2 linked regions of the Streptomyces collinus Tu 365 genome follow. The protein of the gene in region 2 interacts with the protein of the main gene of each other region in a pairwise test. Links are inferred from orthologs where the notes say so. Each region holds a gene or a part of one and is shown on either strand. Other genes may lie near its edges.

Region 1 (3,042 bases), 650 kb from region 2 along the record:
TCACCGTCGGCGTCGGGGTCGGCTTGGGTTTGGCCGGCAGGACCTCGTCGCGGGGGTCCTTCTTCGGGGCCGCCACGACCACGCCGACGATGTCGAGCTTGGTGAAGCCGACGTACGGGGTGACGTAGAGCGTGCGGGTGAGGCCGCCGCCGGAGGGGTCGACGCGGGAGACCACGCCGACCGGGACGCCGGGTACGAAGGGCTTGTCGGCCTGCGAGCCGAAGGTGACGAGGCGGTCGCCCTTCTTCACCTCCGCCTTGCCGTTGAGGAGTTCCACGCGCAGCGGGCGGTCGCCCTGTCCGGAGGCGAAGCCGAGTTCGTCGCCGTTCTCCATACGGGTGCCGACGGTGAAGTCGGGGTCGTTGGCGAGCAGGACGGTGGAGGTGTCGGGGCCGACGGTGGTGACCCGGCCGACGAGACCGTCGCCGTTCAGGACGGTCATGTCGCGCCGGATGCCGTCGCTCGCGCCGGCGTCGATGGTGATGGTCCAGGAGAAGCCCTGCGCCGACCCTATGGCGATGACCTGGGCGCCCTTGATGCCGTACTGGCCCTCGCCGGCGAGCTTCAGCATCTTGTCGAGCTGCCCCAGGCGGCTGCGGTTGCGGTCGTCGCTGCCGAGCTTCGCCTTGAGGGCCGCGTTCTCGCGTTCCAGCGCGGCGAGCCGGTCGTGGCGGCTGCCGGAGTCGCGGACGGCGGAGACGGCGTTGCCGACGGGGTCGACCGCCGAGGACATGCCGTTCTCGATGGGGCCGAACGCCGCGGCCGCGGCGTGCCGGGCGCCGTCGACCGGTGAGTTCCGGCCTCCTCGGATGTCCACCGTGATCAGCGCGAACGCGATGGCGATCAGCAGGACCAGGAGCAGCCGGCTCTCTTTGGTGTCCCTCACGTGCGGCGGCCGTGCCCTTCCTCGATAGGAATTCGGGGACCCCTTGAGGCGCCGCTCGGGGAGCGCCGACCGAAGGGGCCCATGTGGGGGGAGCTTATGCCTCGATAGCGACGATCCGCCGCACGAGAGGAGAACGTCTCGTACGGCGGAATCGGCGTGTCACGTCATCTGCGGGGCTGGGCGTCCAGGACCTGCTGGAGCGCCTCGAACTCCTCGACGCACTTGCCCGATCCGAGCGCCACGCTGTCCAGCGGATCCTCGGCGATGTGGATCGGCATGCCGGTCTCGCGCCGCAACCGCTCGTCCAGGCCGCGCAGCAGAGCTCCGCCGCCGGTCAGAACGATTCCCCTGTCCATGATGTCGCCGGACAGCTCCGGCGGGCACTTGTCGAGGGTCGTCTTGACGGCGTCGACGATGGCGTTGACCGGCTCCTCGATCGCCTTGCGCACCTCGGCGGCCGAGATGACGACGGTCTTCGGCAGGCCGGAGACCAGGTCCCGGCCGCGGACCTCGGTGTGCTCGTCGGAGTCGAGGTCGTACGCCGAGCCGATCGTGATCTTGATCTGTTCGGCGGTGCGCTCACCCAGCAGGAGGCTGTACTCCTTCTTGATGTACTGGATGATCGCGTTGTCCAGTTCGTCGCCGGCGACGCGGATGGACTGGGCGGTGACGATGCCGCCGAGCGAGATGACCGCGACCTCGGTGGTGCCGCCGCCGATGTCCACCACCATGTTGCCGGTGGCCTCGTGGACCGGCAGGCCGGAGCCGATGGCCGCGGCCATGGGCTCCTCGATGATGTGCACCTGGCGCGCGCCCGCCTGGGAGGACGCCTCGATCACGGCGCGGCGCTCGACGCCGGTGATGCCCGAGGGCACACAGACGACCACGCGCGGCCTGGCCAGATACCGACGCTTATGGATCTTCAGGATGAAGTAGCGCAGCATCCGCTCGGTGATCTCGAAGTCGGCGATCACGCCGTCCTTCAGCGGGCGTACGGCGACGATGTTCCCGGGCGTCCGGCCGATCATCTTCTTCGCTTCCGCACCGACCGCGAGAATGCCGCCCGTGTTGGTGTTGATCGCGACGACGGAGGGCTCGTTGAGAACGATTCCGCGGCCCCTGACGTACACCAGCGTGTTGGCGGTCCCGAGGTCGACAGCCATGTCACGGCCGATGAACGACATTGAGTTCCCCATCCGGATTCATCTGGCCTTCCTGAGCTTTTGAGGGCATATCAGGTCGGCGAGGCGGGTGCTGTGACGTGAAGGCTTCTATCGTAAACGCGCCTGCGCGAACACTGCGCGAGGGTCTCCGCCATTGTCAGCAGATGGCGTGGCGCCTCGCCTTCGGAGACGGGCCATCGGGGGCACGCGTTCCCCCGATCGGCAACGCATATGCCGAGGGACGGCCGAAAACGTACGGCCGTCCCAGGTCAGACACCCGAGGGCGAGCTGACGCTCACTCAGAAAATTCTTGGAAAATTCCGTCCGGCGCGCCTCAGGCACGGCCCGGGAAGAAGATCTTCACCTCACGCTCGGCGGACTCCTCGGAGTCGGAGGCGTGGATCAGGTTCTCGCGGACGATCACGCCGTAGTCCCCCCGGATGGAGCCGGGCGCGGCGGCGATCGGATCGGTCGGGCCGGCCAGCGCGCGCAGACCCTCGATGACCCGCTCGCCCTCCACGATCAGCGCGACGACCGGGCCGGAGGCCATGAACTCCACCAGCGGCTCGTAGAAGGGCTTGCCCTTGTGCTCGCCGTAGTGCTGCTCCAGGGTGTCCTGGTCCAGGGTGCGCAGCTCCAGCGCGGTGATCCGCCAGCCCGCCTTGCGCTCGATACGGCTGATGATCTCGCCGGTCAGGCCCCGACGGACGGCGTCGGGCTTGAGCAGGACGAGGGTGCGCTGGCTCACGGAGGGCTCCTTACTACTGACGTGTGCGGTGGGACGAGGTTACAGGGCGTGTCGGGCCGCCCGTCACACAGCGTCAGGTGTAGTGGAGGGTGCTTCCGCCTGGGCCGCGAACCTGGCCTTCGCCTCGTCCACCTTTCGGCCGAAGTGCACCGACGCCCACCACAGGGCGGCGAACACCGCGCCCATGAAGTACATGGTCGGCACGAAGACACCGGAGGCGACCAGGGCGAGCTGGAGGGCCCAGC
Region 2 (3,055 bases):
TACGGCTCCTCGTGGCTGCGCCTGGAGCGCGTCTCGGTCTCCGGCACCCGGATGCTGACCCCCGCCGACGTGCGCGAGGCCGCCTCCGTGCCGGTCGGGGCGCCGTTGGTCTCCGTCGACACGGAGGCCGTCGAGGCCCGCCTGCGCCGGAAACTGCCCCGGATCGACACCGTCGACGTCGTCCGTTCCTGGCCGCACGGAATCGGTCTGAAAGTGACCGAACGCACCCCGGTGCTCCTTGTCCGAAAAGCCGGGACGTTCGTGGAAGTCGACGACGACGGTGTCCGGTTCGCCACGGTTTCGCAGGCGCCGAAAGGCGTTCCGGTACTGGAACTGACCGCGTCCCGTTCCGGTTCCGGCGCCGCGAGCTTCCGGCGCTTCGGCACCGACCGGCTGGTGCGCGAGGCCGTGCGGGTCGGCGGCGACCTGCCCGCGGCGGTGGCGCGGCAGACCCGGACCGTCAAAGTCGGCTCCTACGACGACATCTCACTGGAGTTGGGCGACGGGCGCTCGGTCGCGTGGGGCAGCGGCGAGGACGGCCGCGCCAAGGCACGGGCCCTCACAGCACTCATGAAAGCAGTTCCCGGCGCACGGCACTTCGATGTCAGCGTGCCCACCGCCCCTGCGTCATCGGGGAGTTGACGCACATCAGCGCAGGCCAGCACCCTGGTTGGGCACTGCTATGGCTGATCACATAGGGTGAAAAGAAAAACGGGAGGTTCGGCGTGTTCGTTGAACGGGCGCCACTTGTCGACTTAGTGTCCTGTTCAGAAGACTCCAGGGAACAGACACACTGGTAACCCTAAACTTCAAGGTTAGGGTTCGGGTCGGCGTTCGGACCGTCCCATTCGGCATCAGTCGTCCCGGTGCGGGGAACCGCCCCGCGGCGACAACGTAATTCGAGGCGAGAGGCCTTCGACGTGGCAGCACCGCAGAACTACCTCGCAGTCATCAAGGTCATCGGTGTCGGCGGCGGTGGTGTCAATGCCATCAACCGGATGATCGAGGTCGGTCTCAAGGGCGTCGAGTTCATCGCCATCAACACCGACGCACAGGCGCTGTTGATGAGCGACGCCGACGTGAAGCTCGACGTCGGCCGTGAACTCACCCGCGGACTCGGCGCCGGAGCCAACCCGGCCGTCGGCCGCAAGGCGGCCGAGGACCACCGCGAGGAGATCGAGGAGGTCCTCAAGGGGGCCGACATGGTCTTCGTGACGGCCGGTGAAGGCGGCGGCACCGGCACCGGCGGGGCGCCGGTCGTGGCCAACATCGCGCGCTCGCTGGGCGCCCTCACCATCGGCGTGGTCACGCGCCCGTTCACCTTCGAGGGACGGCGCCGCGCGAACCAGGCCGAGGACGGCATCGCCGAGCTGCGCGAGGAGGTCGACACCCTCATCGTCATCCCGAACGACCGGCTGCTGTCCATCTCGGACCGCCAGGTCTCGGTCCTGGACGCCTTCAAGTCGGCCGACCAGGTCCTGCTCTCCGGTGTCCAGGGCATCACCGACCTCATCACCACCCCCGGCCTGATCAACCTCGACTTCGCCGACGTCAAGTCGGTCATGTCCGAGGCCGGTTCCGCCCTCATGGGCATCGGCTCGGCCCGCGGCGACGACCGCGCGGTGGCCGCCGCCGAGATGGCGATCTCCTCGCCGCTGCTGGAGGCGTCCATCGACGGCGCCCGGGGCGTGCTGCTCTCCATCTCCGGCGGTTCGGACCTCGGCCTGTTCGAGATCAACGAGGCGGCCCAGCTGGTCAGCGAGGCGGCCCACCCCGAGGCCAACATCATCTTCGGCGCCGTCATCGACGACGCCCTCGGCGACGAGGTCCGGGTCACCGTGATCGCGGCCGGATTCGACGGCGGCCAGCCGCCGGCCCGCCGGGACAACGTCCTCGGCTCGGCCTCCTCCTCGCCGGCCCCGGCCCGCCGCGAGGAGCCCGCTCCGGCGCGGCAGCCGGAGAGCCGCCCGTCCTTCGGCTCGCTCGGCAGCGTGACGCCGAAGGAGGACCCGGAGCCGGCGCCCGAGCCGGTCGCCGAGATCCCGGTGGCCCCGCCGGTCCCGCCGTCGCCGCGGACCTACTCGGACAGCGCGGCCGAGGAGCTGGACGTGCCGGACTTCCTGAAGTGATAGGACAGCGCGAGAGCGTGAGCGGCGCGCACTTCGCCTTCACCGACCGGTGGGGCGGGGTGAGCGCCGCTCCGTATGAGGAGCTCAACCTCGGCGGGGCGGTCGGCGACGACCCCGGGTCCGTGCGCTCGAACCGGGAACGGGCGGCCGAGGCGCTCGGGCTCGACCCCGGACTCGTCGTCTGGATGAACCAGGTGCACGGCGCCGGCGTGGCCGTCGTGGACGAGCCCTGGGGCGCGCAGCCCGTGCCGGAGGTCGACGCCCTCGTCACCACCCGCCGGGGGCTCGCCCTGGCGGTCCTCACCGCCGACTGCGTACCGGTCCTGCTGGCCGACCCGGTCGCCGGCGTCGTGGCCGCCGCGCACGCCGGGCGGCCCGGCATGATCAAGGGGGTCGTCCCCGCCGCCGTACGGGCCATGACCGAACTCGGCGCCGAGCCGGGCCGGATCGTCGCCCGCACCGGCCCCGCCGTGTGCGGCCGGTGCTACGAGGTGCCGGAGGCGATGCGCGCCGAGGTGGCCGCCGTCGAGCCGGCGGCGCACGCCGAGACGAGCTGGGGCACACCGGCGGTCGACGTGGGCGCCGGCGTGCACGCCCAGCTCGAACGGCTCGGGGTGGACGACCGGGCGCAGTCTCCGGCGTGCACGCTGGAGTCGGGCGACCTCTTCTCCTACCGGCGCGACCGCACCACCGGGCGGCTCGCCGGTTATGTCTGGCTGGACTGATGGGGCATGACGGAACGTAAGGCAGAACTCGCCGCGAATCTGGCGAAAGTGGAGCAGCGCATCGCCGCCGCCTGTGCGGCGGCCGGGCGCGAGCGGGACGAGGTGACCCTGATCGTGGTCACCAAGACGTACCCGGCGAGCGACGTGCGGATCCTGTCGGAGCTCGGTGTGCGTCACGTGGCCGAGAACCGGGACCAGGAC

The links.
Region 1: the proteins of ftsZ (region 2) and B446_RS13800 interact in binary tests that used the Escherichia coli proteins (3 or more experiments, as listed by UniProt). The link is inferred for Streptomyces collinus Tu 365 from one-to-one orthologs.

The regions. Positions count from the first base shown.
Region 1 is NC_021985.1:3,192,604-3,195,645, forward strand. What follows is about bases 61-3,036. They hold B446_RS13800 (rod shape-determining protein), read right to left. Parts: upstream 2,071-3,036; coding sequence 1,051-2,070; downstream 61-1,050. Other genes in these bases: mreC (rod shape-determining protein MreC), read right to left, coding at 61-886; ndk (nucleoside-diphosphate kinase), read right to left, coding at 2,384-2,797; B446_RS13810 (DUF4233 domain-containing protein), read right to left, coding at 2,861-3,036. Also shown: more of mreC, read right to left, coding at 1-60; more of B446_RS13810, read right to left, coding at 3,037-3,042. UniProt on the Escherichia coli protein: Forms membrane-associated dynamic filaments that are essential for cell shape determination. Acts by regulating cell wall synthesis and cell elongation, and thus cell shape.
Region 2 is NC_021985.1:2,538,193-2,541,247, reverse strand. The notes cover bases 36-3,024. They hold ftsZ (cell division protein FtsZ), read left to right. Parts: upstream 36-920; coding sequence 921-2,129; downstream 2,130-3,024. Other genes in these bases: B446_RS10860 (YggS family pyridoxal phosphate-dependent enzyme), read left to right, coding at 2,861-3,024; pgeF (peptidoglycan editing factor PgeF), read left to right, coding at 2,126-2,854; B446_RS10875 (cell division protein FtsQ/DivIB), read left to right, coding at 36-642. Outside these bases: more of B446_RS10875, read left to right, coding at 1-35; more of B446_RS10860, read left to right, coding at 3,025-3,055. UniProt on the Escherichia coli protein: Essential cell division protein that forms a contractile ring structure (Z ring) at the future cell division site. The regulation of the ring assembly controls the timing and the location of cell division.